3 regions of the Rhizobium sp. BG4 genome follow, and region 1 is predicted to be linked to each of the others. Evidence: predicted binding sites of a transcription regulator. Region 1 holds the regulator's gene; each other region holds the start of a gene.
What was found. The regulator LexA, encoded in region 1, represses DNA repair genes until DNA is damaged. The targets are predictions, from matches to a motif close to TGTTCNNNNTGTGTTCNG.
Positions count from the first base shown of each region.

Region 2: a site for LexA is predicted at 1,881-1,898, ahead of F2982_RS16990 (ribonuclease). Genes of this name have one in related genera too.
Region 3: a site for LexA is predicted at 1,724-1,741, ahead of recA (recombinase RecA). Genes of this name have one in related genera too.

Region 1 covers NZ_CP044125.1:59,281-63,406, reverse strand. The annotation lists partial or broken gene F2982_RS00335 (ComEC/Rec2 family competence protein) at 1-1,718, shown strand, start outside; gene lexA (transcriptional repressor LexA) at 1,699-2,412, opposite strand; gene F2982_RS00325 (VOC family protein) at 2,617-3,495, shown strand; gene kdsA (3-deoxy-8-phosphooctulonate synthase) at 3,492-4,126, shown strand, end outside.
Region 2 covers NZ_CP044125.1:3,382,932-3,387,057, reverse strand. The annotation lists gene ettA (energy-dependent translational throttle protein EttA) at 1-999, opposite strand, end outside; gene F2982_RS16990 (ribonuclease) at 1,136-1,864, opposite strand; gene F2982_RS16985 (alpha/beta hydrolase) at 2,017-2,946, shown strand; gene F2982_RS16980 (DMT family transporter) at 2,975-3,913, shown strand; gene F2982_RS16975 (CaiB/BaiF CoA-transferase family protein) at 3,933-4,126, shown strand, end outside.
Region 3 covers NZ_CP044125.1:3,786,311-3,790,436, forward strand. The annotation lists gene F2982_RS18915 (pseudouridine-5'-phosphate glycosidase) at 1-651, opposite strand, end outside; gene F2982_RS18920 (carbohydrate kinase family protein) at 682-1,626, opposite strand; gene recA (recombinase RecA) at 1,868-2,956, shown strand; gene alaS (alanine--tRNA ligase) at 3,143-4,126, shown strand, end outside.

The DNA.
Region 1 (4,126 bases):
CGGTCTCAACGACTTCGCCTTCTCATCCTATTTCGATCGCGTTGGCGCCAATGGGTTTTTCTATGGGGCGCCAACGGCGGTGACGCCGGGAGCCGCAGACGAGCATTCGCTGACCGACAGCGCCTTCGAGTGGCTCTACCGGCTGAGAAGCGGCATCGGCGATCGCATCAGGGGCATTTTGCCCGGCGATACCGGCGCTTTCGGGCCATTTCGGCAGAAACTACGGAGGCACTCCGGCAATCAGGCCTCGCGCATATCATCGCCATATCGGGCCTCAACATGGCGCTGTCTGCCGGCATCTTCTTCGTCGGGTTCCGCACGCTGCTCAGCCTGTTTCCGTCCGTCGCCCAGGCCTATCCGGTCAAGAAGATCGCCGCCGCCGGAGCGCTTGCGGCCGTCACCGCCTATTTCCTGATTTCCGGCTTCGCAGTTTCCGCCGAGCGCGCCTTCATCATGATGGCGATCATGCTGACGGCGGTGTTCTTCGACCGGCCGTCGATCAGTTTGCGCAATGTGGCGCTTTCGGCACTGATCATCATCGCCATCTCGCCCTCGGAAATCATGGGGCCGAGCTTTCAGATGTCCTTTGCCGCGACGCTGGCGCTGGTCGCCGGCTATGCGCTCTGGAAGGAGCGGCCGGCGCGCGACAAGCCATTTGCGAAATTGCGGGCGGTCAGGCTCATGTCATCGGCGGCCGGCTTCTTCGGCGGCATCCTGCTCACCTCCGTCATCGGCGGTTTCTCGACGGCGCTGTTCTCGATCGAGCATTTTCACCGGCTGACGGCCTATGGCCTGCCTGCCAATCTCGCCGCCATGCCCGTCATCTCCTTCGTCATCATGCCGGCCGGGCTGCTTGCGATGCTGTTGATGCCGTTCGGGCTGGATGCCTGGGCCTGGCAGGTGGTCGGCTTCGGTCTCGATCTGGTGATCGCGATCGCCAAGACCGTCTCGTCCTGGGGCGGTGATATCGGCGTCGGCCGGTTGCCTGCCTGGTATTTCCCGGCTGCGGTCGCGGGCTTCCTGCTATTGACCCTGCTGCGCACCCGGCTGAGGCACATCGGCACGGCAATCATGGCCCTGTCGACGCTTGTGGTCGTCATGCTTCCCGAGAAGCCCCCACCGAAGATCGTCATTGCTGAGGACGGCAGCATGGCGGGGATCATCGGTTCCAGCGCAATCGCCACCAATCGCGAGCGCCCGCCGGGTTTCATCTTCGATCAGTGGAAACGGGCTCTGGTGCTGGACAGCCATCGCGAGCCGATCTTCATCACATCGGCATCGGTCCCGCGCCGCCGGGCGAAAGATTAAGGCTGACACCAGCGCAACAGCAGGAAGCGCAGAGCGCAATCACGGCCAATGCCAGGGAAGAGCGGTTTTCCTGCGTAAAGAAAGCCTGGTGCACGGCAAAGCTGGAGAACGGCTCGGTGCTGACGGTCATCGACAATGCCGCTTACCTCGGCCCCGCCTGCGATGCATCCGATATCGTCGTCACACCGGTGCGCCTGCGGCTCGAAAGCTGCCGCTCTGGCGCACTGCTTTTTACCGGCGCTACCTTAAGAAAGACAGGCTCTGTCGAGTTGCGCTTCGATGGAGGCGCTGCAGCGGTCACCGCATCCTTCGAGGATCTCGACCGCCCCTGGACCCGCCACCGCGCCTATGACTGGCGCAGCGGCACTTTCGATGGCGATGAAGGGCCAGTCAGTGATAGCGGCGGATAAGGCCGACAAGCTTGCCCTGAACCTTGACGCGATCAGGCCCGAAGATACGGGTCTCGTAGGCCGGATTGGCAGCTTCGAGTGCGATTGATGCGCCCTTGCGGCGGAACCGCTTCAGCGTCGCTTCTTCATCGTCGACAAGGGCGACGACGATATCGCCGGCATTGGCGGTATTGGTATTGCGGATGATGACGGTGTCGCCGTCGAAGATGCCGGCCTCGATCATCGAGTCGCCCTTGACCTCAAGCGCATAGTGCTCACCGTTTCCGAGCATATCGGCGGGAACGGTGATGTCGTGGGTGTTCTGCTGGATCGCAGAAATCGGCACACCGGCGGCGATGCGGCCCATGACGGGAACCGAGATCGAGCTGCTATTGTCTTCGTTCGCCGGCTTCGGCGGCGCAACGGGCTGCGGCTTGCCGAGGCTGCCTTCGATGACGCTTGGCGAGAAGCCGCGGCGCGGCTGGATGCTGGGGCTGTAGGCCTCGGGCAGCTTGATGACTTCCAGTGCGCGGGCGCGGTTCGGTAGGCGGCGAATGAAGCCGCGCTCTTCGAGCGCTGTGATCAGGCGATGAATGCCCGACTTAGAGGCGAGGTCGAGCGCATCCTTCATTTCGTCGAAGGACGGCGGTACGCCGGACTCCTTCATCCGCTCGTGAATGAAGAGGAGAAGCTCCTGTTGTTTGCGCGTCAGCATCGAAGTCTTTCCCCAGATTCGTGAAACAAAGCCAGAACGGACACTATATGTTCCATATGTGTTCCGCAAGTGCCTAAATATTGGTAAAACTTCCCGTCATTTTTCGTCATTTTTGAAAGTTTCTTTGCCGGATTGGTTATCCGCGCTTGCGCTTTGCCCGGCGCGGCGTGCAAATCTCTGCCGGCTTCACCGGAGGGAACCGCCATGACGCATCCGCTCGATCATCTGGTACTGCCCGTCACCCACATCGATGTCGCCCGCGAGCGACTCGGCCGTCTCGGTTTCACCGTCGCCGCCAATGGCCGTCATCCGTTCGGAACGGAGAATGCCTGCGTCTTCCTCGCCGACAAGACTTATCTGGAGCCGCTCGGCATCGCGAGCCAGGCGGAGTGCGATGCCGCCGCCGCCAAGGGCAACAGCTTTGTCGCCCGCGACCAGGCCTTCCGCTTCCGCTGCGGCGATGATGGCTTCTCGGCAGTCGTCTTCGGCACTGACGATGCCGATGCGGACAGGGCCGCCTATGATGGCGCGCAGCTGAGCGGCGGTGACATGGTGGAGTTCTCGCGCCCGATCGTCATGCCCGATGGAACGCAGGCGACCGGCGCCTTCAAGCTCGCCTTTGCCGCCGATCTGAGGGCGCCCGATGTCTTCTTTTTCGCCTGCCAGCGGATCAACGCCTTTCCGGCCGATCGCAAGGTGCTGGAGACTCATGCCAACGGCGTTCTCGGCATTGTCGAGATTGCCCTCAGCGCGGAGGAACCCGACGCCTTCGCGTCGCTGTTGCAGACGGCAAGTGGCGGCGTTGCGCCCGGTGAGGCCGCCTTCGGCCTTTCCTTCGCCCTCAGTAATGTCCGGATCGCCATCTATTCCGAAGAAGGGATGGAGGCCTATTTCGATGTCGAGCCGCTTGGCACCGATAACGGCCTGCGGGCGCGGGCAATCGTCTTTACAGTCGCTGATCTGGCCGTGACAGCGGCGCATTTGGCTGCTAACGGGATCACCTACGTGAATATGAACAATCGTCTATTGGTGAAGCCGGCGCCGGGACAAGGCGCGATCTTCGCCTTCGAGGAGACCCAATGAGCAACACCAATGCAGAAGTCGCCGTCGGCGAAGGCGCTGGCCGCGTTACCTTTTCCAATGCCGGCAAGCTGTCGATCATCGCTGGACCCTGCCAGATGGAAAGCCGCGAACATGCCTTCATGATCGCCGGTGTTCTGAGCGAACTCTGCAAGAAGCTCGGCATCGGCCTCGTCTACAAGTCTTCCTTCGACAAGGCGAACCGCACCTCGCTCTCGGCGCAGCGCGGCATCGGCCTCGACAAGTCGCTCGAAGTCTTCTCTGACCTGAAGAAGGAATTCGGCTTCCCGGTTCTGACGGACATTCATACCGAGGAGCAGTGTGCGGAGGTCGCAACCGTCGTCGACATCCTGCAAATCCCGGCTTTCCTCTCGCGCCAGACCGACCTTCTAGTTGCTGCGGCCAAGACCGGCCGCGCCGTCAACGTCAAGAAGGGCCAGTTCCTGGCTCCGTGGGATATGAAGAACGTTCTCGCCAAGCTGAACGAGACGGGCAACCCGAACATCCTGCTCTGCGAGCGCGGTGCTTCCTTTGGTTACAACACGCTGGTCTCCGACATGCGCTCGCTGCCGATCATGGCGGCCATGGGCGCGCCTGTGATCTTCGATGCCACGCATTCGGTGCAGCAGCCGGG
Region 2 (4,126 bases), 700 kb from region 1:
GATCAGCGTGCGGCCGTCAAAGCCCTTCTTGATGCCTTCGAGCTCGATGACCACCTGGCCGAGACGCTCGGAGACCGGGATGATGATCTGCGCATCGCCGGGACGGATGTTCTCGGCCGCATCGACCAGCTGTTCGTAGGCCTTGATACGGGCCTTGGACTTGGCCTGGCGAGCCTTCGGGCTGGAGGCGATCCATTCCTGTTCGCGCGACAGCGCCTTCTGGCGGCCGGCTTCTTCGCGGGCTTCCTGCTGCATGCGCTTGGCCTTGGCCGTCAGGTAGGCAGAATAGTTGCCTTCGTACGGAATGCCGCGGCCACGGTCGAGCTCCAGGATCCAGCCGGTGACGTTGTCGAGGAAGTAGCGGTCGTGGGTGATCATCATCACGGCGCCCGGATAATCGCGCAGGTGCTTTTCCAGCCAGGCGATGGTCTCAGCGTCGAGATGGTTGGTCGGTTCGTCGAGTAGCAGCAGATCCGGCTGCGACAGGAGCAGGCGGCAGAGCGCGATACGGCGGCGTTCACCACCCGAGAGATTGGTGACCTCGGCATCCTTCGGCGGGCAGCGCAGCGCTTCCATCGCCATCTCGACCTGCTGTTCGAGATCCCAGAGGTTCTGGCTGTCGATGATGTCCTGGAGCTTGGCGCCCTCTTCCGCCGTCTCGTCGGAATAGTTCATCATCAGCTCGTTGTAGCGGTCGAGCACGGCCTGCTTGTCGGCAACGCCTTCCATGACGTTTTCGAACGCGGTCTTGCTTGGATCGAGCTTCGGCTCCTGTTCGAGGTAGCCGACGGTCGCACCTTCGGCGAGCCAGGCTTCACCGGTATATTCCTTGTCCTGACCGGCGATGATGCGCAGAACGGTCGACTTACCGGCACCGTTCGGGCCGAGAATACCGATTTTGGCGTCCGGGTAGAACGACAGGTTGACGTTTTCGAGGATCTTCTTGGCGCCGTAAGACTTGTTAAGTCCCGACATATGATAAATGAACTGACGTGCCATGTGTGAACTGCTCCAGGCGCAAACTTTAAAACCGTGCCGCTATGTAGGCGAAACGGGCGCGCCGGGCAACGCCGAAACCGGTATTGCTACCGGATTTCGGGCCTCACGATTGCGTCCCTGCCAGATTTAGCGGCGCCTAGAAGCCTGCCGCATCGACGATCCCCTCGTTGCAGCCGAACGACGTCCGCCCTGCACCCTGGATCAGCTTGCCGAGACCGGCGTTCATATCCGTCACCGCATCCTGCGAGAGGCCGATCGTCAGCTCGCTGATGACGCGCACCCCGCCTGCCCTGCGGCAGCTCATCTTGACGCGGTCGCTGGCGCCAGCGCCGAAACTCTTGTCGAACGCCGCCTTGATCTGCTCGGCGGTCACCATCTTGCCGGTGTTGGCGGCGAAGAGATCGCGCACCGCCGAGCCGTTGAGATCGCCCATCAGCCGCACCGCCGTGCCGAAATAGGCGTCGGCAGAAAGCTTCGTGCAGGTGCCGTGCTTGGTCCATTCATGGCGCTCCAGCGCCGATTGCGTTCCCGGCATCGCCTTGGCGAGTGCCGCCGCATTCTCGGGCGTCAGCTTGACCTCGGGAAGCGAGCGCCAGTCGCCATCCTTGTCGGCCGCCTGCTGATCTCCGGGAACTCCGCAGTAATTCTGCCGCATCGGCCAGAGGCCGTGCAGCGAAAAGTTCGTCGCATCGTAGCGCTCGGCCGTCTGGCTGGCGCATTCGGCTTTCTTCTGGTTGGTCTGGCAGAAGGCCGGCTGCCAGCTGGCGGCGAGAATGAAGCGGGTGCGCCCCTCCTGCGCCATCGCCGAACCGGCGGAGAAACCCGACAATGCAAGCATCACGGCAACAACAAGGAACCTGCTCATCTCCACCCTCTGAAAATAGAACAATACACGAACAAATAAGCATGAAGCTCGCCTCCCCGCAACCCTGAATCGCATGAATTTCCCCTGCATATCGTCGCAGCGACGCTTGCATTTGCCGCCCGATCTGCTCTGGTACCGGCCGGGAGGACCGAATGTTTTCGCAAACACAATGGCTTAAGAGACCGGACGCAACGCTTGCCTTTCACCATGCGGCGGCAGAGGGCACGGCACGCGCCATCCTCATGGTCTGCCACGGCCTTGCCGAACATTCGAAACGATACGCGCGCTTCGCCGCGGCGATGGCCGCCCGCGGCTATCACGTCTTCGCCCACGACCACCGCGGCCACGGCGAAACGACGGCGCCCGATGCGCCGATCGGCCAGTTCGCAAGACGGAACGGCGTAACCCGCGTGCAGGAGGATGTTGTCGCCATGCGCGATCACGCCGCCGGCCTCTATCCCGGCCTGCCCGTCATCCTCTTCGGTCATTCGATGGGCGGACTGATCGCGCTCAACACGGCGGTCTCCTACCCCGAAAAATTCAACGCCGTCGCCGTCTGGAATTCCAACTTCGCCGTCGGCGCGGCGGGTCGCGCCGCCCACGCCATCCTGCTTGCCGAAAAGGCCCTGAAGGGCTCGGATGTGCCGAGCGGCCTCCTGCCGAAGCTGACCTTTGCCGCCTGGGGCAAGGCCATCCCCGGCCACCGCACCGCCTTCGACTGGCTGTCGCACGATCCCAGTGAAGTCGATGCATATATCGCCGATCCGCTCTGCGGCTTCGATGCCTCGGTATCGCTGTGGCTCGACATCTTCGAGCTGACCTTCCGGGCGCCGAAGACCGAGCATCTGAACCGGCTGCCGAAATCCCTACCGATCCATCTTGTCGGCGGCGGGCAGGATCCAGCAACCGAGCACGGGAAAGCCGTAAGATGGCTGTCAAACCATTTGAAACGGCATGGCTTCTCCCGTATCACCACTGAAATATATCAGGACGCCCGGCACGAGACACTGAACGACACCGGCGCCGCGGCGGCCATCTCGGCCTTCGCCGATTGGTGCGATGGCGTGACGGCACGTTCCTGAGAGCCCCGCAGACAAGAATGGTACGGCAATGAAGACGACAGCATCCTCCGAAGTCACCATGGGCCTGATGCTCATGCTTCTCTCGGTGCTGTTCTCGCCGCTGATCGATATCTTCGCCAAGCTGGCGATCGCCACCGTGCCGTCTGCCGAGATCACCGCGGCGCGCTTCGCCGTCCAGGCGATCTGCATGCTGCCCGTCGTCATCTGGCGCAAAAACCTCGCCGATCTCTCGTGGAAGCAGACCTTCTATCACGCGATCCGCGGGATCATCATGACCATCTCGATGATCTCCTTCGTCGCCACGCTGAAATACATGTCGGTCGCCGATGCGATCGCCATCTTCTTCGTCGAGCCGATCATCCTGACGATCCTCAGCAGCATCTTCCTCGGCGAAGCCATCGGCTGGCGGCGCTACACGGCCTGCGGCGTCGGCTTCTTCGGGGCGATCCTGATCATCCAGCCGAGCTTCCAGGAAGTCGGCTTCGTCGCGCTTCTCCCCGTCGTCAGCGCCGTCTGCATCGCCATCTCGGCGATGATGAATCGGGCGCTGGCGCAGCGCGAGGACCCCTGGGTCATGCAGTTCCAGATGGGCCTCTGGGGCCTCTTCTTCTGCTGCATCATTCTCTATATCGGCGAAAGCAGCGGCTCGGATGTGTTCGATCCGGTCATGCCCTCGGCGCTTGCCTTCTTCTATCTCGCCGGCGTCGGCGTCATGGCGGCGATCGCCGGCATTCTCGGCGTCTATGCCTATCGCGCCGCCCCCGCCTCGACGCTGGCGCCGCTGCAATATTTCGAGATCGTCTCGGCGACGATCTTCGCCTGGCTGGTCTTCGGCGATTTCCCGGATGCGCTGAAATGGCTCGGCATCCTGATCATCATCGCGTCCGGCCTCTACATCATCTGGCGCGAGCGGCGCTTTGCATCCAAGCCCGTATCCGATACATCTGAGGCAACACGGGCGCCGTAAAACCGCCCGCGGGAGGAACATGACGGCCACCAGCAAAAAGCCGCCGCTTGATGGCATTAGGGTGATCGAGCTCGCCCGCGTGCTCGCCGGCCCCTGGGCCGGGCAGATGCTGGCCGATCTCGGCGCCGATGTCATCAAGGTCGAAAATCCCGAAGGCGGTGACGATACCCGCCACTGGGGCCCGCCCTTCGTCGAGGGCGCGGACGGCGAAAA
Region 3 (4,126 bases), 290 kb from region 1:
GAAATTGGCGATTGCGGCCGGGCTGTTCAGCGTCAGCGGGCTCTTCAGGCCCGATGCACGCGACCAGAAAGCCGGGAATTCTTCGCTCTCGTAGGTGACAACAGGGACGCCCGAGGTTTCCAGCACTTCCAACGTCTTCGGAATATCGAGGATCGCCTTGGCGCCGGCGCAGACGACGATGACGCCGGTGCGCGCGAGTTCCTGCAGGTCGGCCGAGATATCGAAGCTTTCCTCAGCGCCGCGATGCACGCCGCCGATGCCGCCGGTTGCGAAGACCTTGATGCCGGCACGCGCCGCGGCAATCATCGTTGCGGCAACGGTCGTCGCACCGGTGCGGCGCTCGGCGATCGAGAAGGCGAGGTCGGCACGCGACACCTTCATCACGTCCTTTTCCTTGGCGAGCCTTTCGAGCTCCTCCGGCTCCAGGCCGATATGCAGCACACCGTGCATGACCGCGATCGTGGCAGGGATAGCGCCCTGTTCGCGGATGATCGCCTCGACGCTGCGGGCCATCTCGATATTGCCGGGGTAGGGCATGCCATGGGTGATGATGGTCGATTCCAGCGCTACCAGCGGGGCGCCGCGCTGCCTGGCGGCGGCAACTTCCTTCGAATAGGCAATCGGCAGCTGAGGGGAGATCGGTTTCGTCATTGTCTTTTCCAGTTCATCGATAAGCGCGCTTCAATGCAGAATTCTGGCGGCTGGAACAAGTGCCAGCGTGTCGCGGAGCAGTTCCGGCGTCAGATTTTCACTGACAGCAAGCGGTGACTGCACGGTGACAGCGGCGGCGGCGGCACCATGGCGCACGGCCTCTTCCAGCGGCAATCCCTGCATGATGGCGGAAAGCACGCCGGCTGCAAGGGAGTCTCCCGCACCGGTGACATCGGCCACCATTTTGATCGACGGCGGCTGCAGGGCAATCGCGCCGCCGCTTGCAAAGGCGATCAGCTCGCGCTGACCGCGGGTGACGATGCCGCCCTTCAGGCCGATGTCACCGAGCAGGGATGCCCATTCGGCGGCATTCTCCGGCCGCTGTCCGGCAAGCGCCGCAGCTTCCGCCTCGTTGAGGAACAGATAATCGATACCTCCGGCCGATGGCTTCAGCTTGACGACCTTGGCCGGTGAGATGGCGATCGCGGCAACTGGCTTGCCGAGGCTGTTGGCGCGGGCGACGATCGCGGTGATCGTGTCCTCCGGCAGGTTGGCATCGAAGAGGATCATATCCGTCGCCGCAAATGCATCGCGCACCCAGCGGATCGCCAGGCGGCGGGGAACGAAGAGGCGGTAGAGATCCATGTCGGCGAGTGCAATGACGAGATTGCCGTCGCGCTCGAGGATCGCGGTATAGCTCGGCGTCTTGCGGTCGAGGAACACGAAGGGGCGGTCGTTGATCCCGGCGGCATAGGCCGCCTCGGTGACCATCTCGCCGGTGGGGTCACCGCCGCGCGGCGAGATCATCGTGACGTCGAAGCCGAGGCGGGCGAGGTTGCGAGCGGCATTGAAGCCGCCGCCGCCGGCTTCCTCGAACCAGCTGCCGGGATTGCTGGAACCCGGCGCGGTGTCGCCGGAAATGCGGCCGCGGCGATCGACATGGGCGCCGCCGAGAACGAGAATCTTGCGCTTCACCGTACCGCTCCAGCCGCTCTTGTTTTAGCGAATCGTGCCTGCGGGAAATTCTCCGGCTGCCGATGCCTGGGCGCTCTAAGCCCTTGCTTCACATCGATAAAACAAAAGTAGAACACGTACTGATTTACCTTTTTCTTTCAACTGCTTGAACGCCTCTTGCGAAATGAGAACAAATCACGTACAAAATCGGCATCGGCGGCGACATTGCTAGAGCGGCTTCAATAACCTAAAGGTGGATCGAATGTCACAGAATACATTGCGGCTTGTAGAGGACAAATCGGTGGACAAAAGCAAGGCACTTGAAGCGGCACTCTCTCAGATCGAGCGGTCGTTCGGCAAGGGCTCGATCATGAAACTCGGCGCGAAGGACAGCGTCATCGAGGTCGAAACCGTATCGACGGGTTCTCTCAGCCTCGATATCGCGCTCGGCATCGGCGGTCTCCCGAAGGGTCGTATCATCGAAATTTATGGACCGGAAAGCTCCGGTAAGACGACGCTGGCGCTGCAGACGATCGCGGAAGCCCAGAAGAAGGGCGGCATCTGCGCCTTCGTCGACGCCGAACACGCGCTGGATCCGGTCTATGCACGCAAGCTCGGCGTCGATCTGCAGAACCTCTTGATCTCGCAGCCCGATACCGGTGAGCAGGCGCTCGAAATCACCGACACGCTGGTTCGCTCCGGCGCCGTCGACGTTCTCGTCGTCGACTCGGTCGCAGCGCTGACGCCGCGTGCCGAAATCGAAGGCGAAATGGGCGACAGCCTGCCGGGTCTCCAGGCCCGCCTGATGAGTCAGGCGCTGCGCAAGCTGACGGCCTCGATCTCGAAGTCGAACTGCATGGTGATCTTCATCAACCAGATCCGCATGAAGATCGGCGTCATGTTCGGTTCGCCTGAGACGACGACGGGCGGTAACGCGCTGAAGTTCTACGCCTCGGTTCGCCTCGACATCCGCCGTATCGGCGCGGTCAAGGAGCGCGAAGAGGTGATCGGCAACCAGACCCGCGTCAAGGTCGTCAAGAACAAGATGGCGCCTCCCTTCAAGCAGGTCGAATTCGACATCATGTATGGCGAAGGCGTTTCCAAGACCGGCGAGCTCGTCGATCTCGGCGTCAAGGCCGGCATCGTCGAGAAGTCGGGCGCCTGGTTCTCCTATAACAGCCAACGCCTCGGCCAGGGGCGTGAAAACGCCAAAATCTTCCTGCGCGACAATCCGGATGTTGCCCGCGAGATCGAAACGTCGCTGCGCCAGAATGCCGGCCTGATCGCCGACCGCATTCTGCAGAACGGCGGACCCGATGCCAACGACAGTGACGGTGACGGCGAGCCCTGATCCTTTCCTGACAATTTGAGTGCCAGCCGGCCGCATTCGAGACCCGAATGCGGCCGGTTTCGTTTGTGGATGCCTGTGTGCTCTAAGCTGTCTGACGTTTGCCTGCTGGACAGTGGTTAATGCGGGCGATAAAAGCCACTGGATTTAAAGTTTTGACCTGCCTTGGGCAGCATTGAAGGGCATAGCATGAGCGGTGTGAATGATATCCGGTCGACCTTCCTCGACTATTTCAAGACCAACGGCCACGAAGTCGTGCCGTCCAGCCCGCTCGTGCCGCGCAACGACCCGACGCTGATGTTCACCAATGCCGGTATGGTGCAATTCAAGAACGTCTTTACCGGTCTTGAAAAGCGTCCCTATTCGACGGCGGCGACGGCGCAGAAATGCGTGCGCGCCGGCGGCAAGCACAACGACCTCGACAATGTCGGCTATACCGCCCGCCATCACACCTTTTTCGAGATGCTCGGCAACTTCTCCTTCGGTGATTATTTCAAGGAGCGGGCGATCGAGCTTGCCTGGAACCTGATCACCAAGGAATTCGGCATCGATGCCAAGCGCCTGCTGGTGACCGTCTATCACACCGACGACGAGGCTTTCGGCCTGTGGAAGAAGGTCGCCGGTCTTTCTGACGACCGGATCATCCGCATTCCGACCAGCGACAATTTCTGGGCGATGGGCGATACCGGCCCGTGCGGTCCGTGCTCGGAGATTTTCTACGACCACGGCGATCATATCTGGGGCGGCCCTCCTGGCTCGCCGGAAGAAGATGGCGACCGGTTCATCGAGATCTGGAACCTCGTCTTCATGCAGTACGAGCAGATCACCAAGGAAGAGCGCGTCGACCTGCCGCGTCCGTCGATCGACACAGGCATGGGCCTTGAGCGTGTTGCGGCGCTGCTGCAGGGCAAGCACGACAATTACGACATCGACCTGTTCCGGGCGCTGATCGAAGCCTCGGAAGAGGCAACCGGCGTCAAGGCCGAAGGTGAGCAGCGCGCCAGCCACCGTGTCATCGCCGACCATCTGCGCTCTTCTGCCTTCCTGATTGCCGACGGCGTATTGCCGTCCGCCGAAGGTCGCGGCTATGTGCTTCGACGCATCATGCGCCGCGCTATGCGCCATGCTGAATTGCTCGGCGCCCGTGAGCCGCTGATGTGGAAGCTGCTGCCG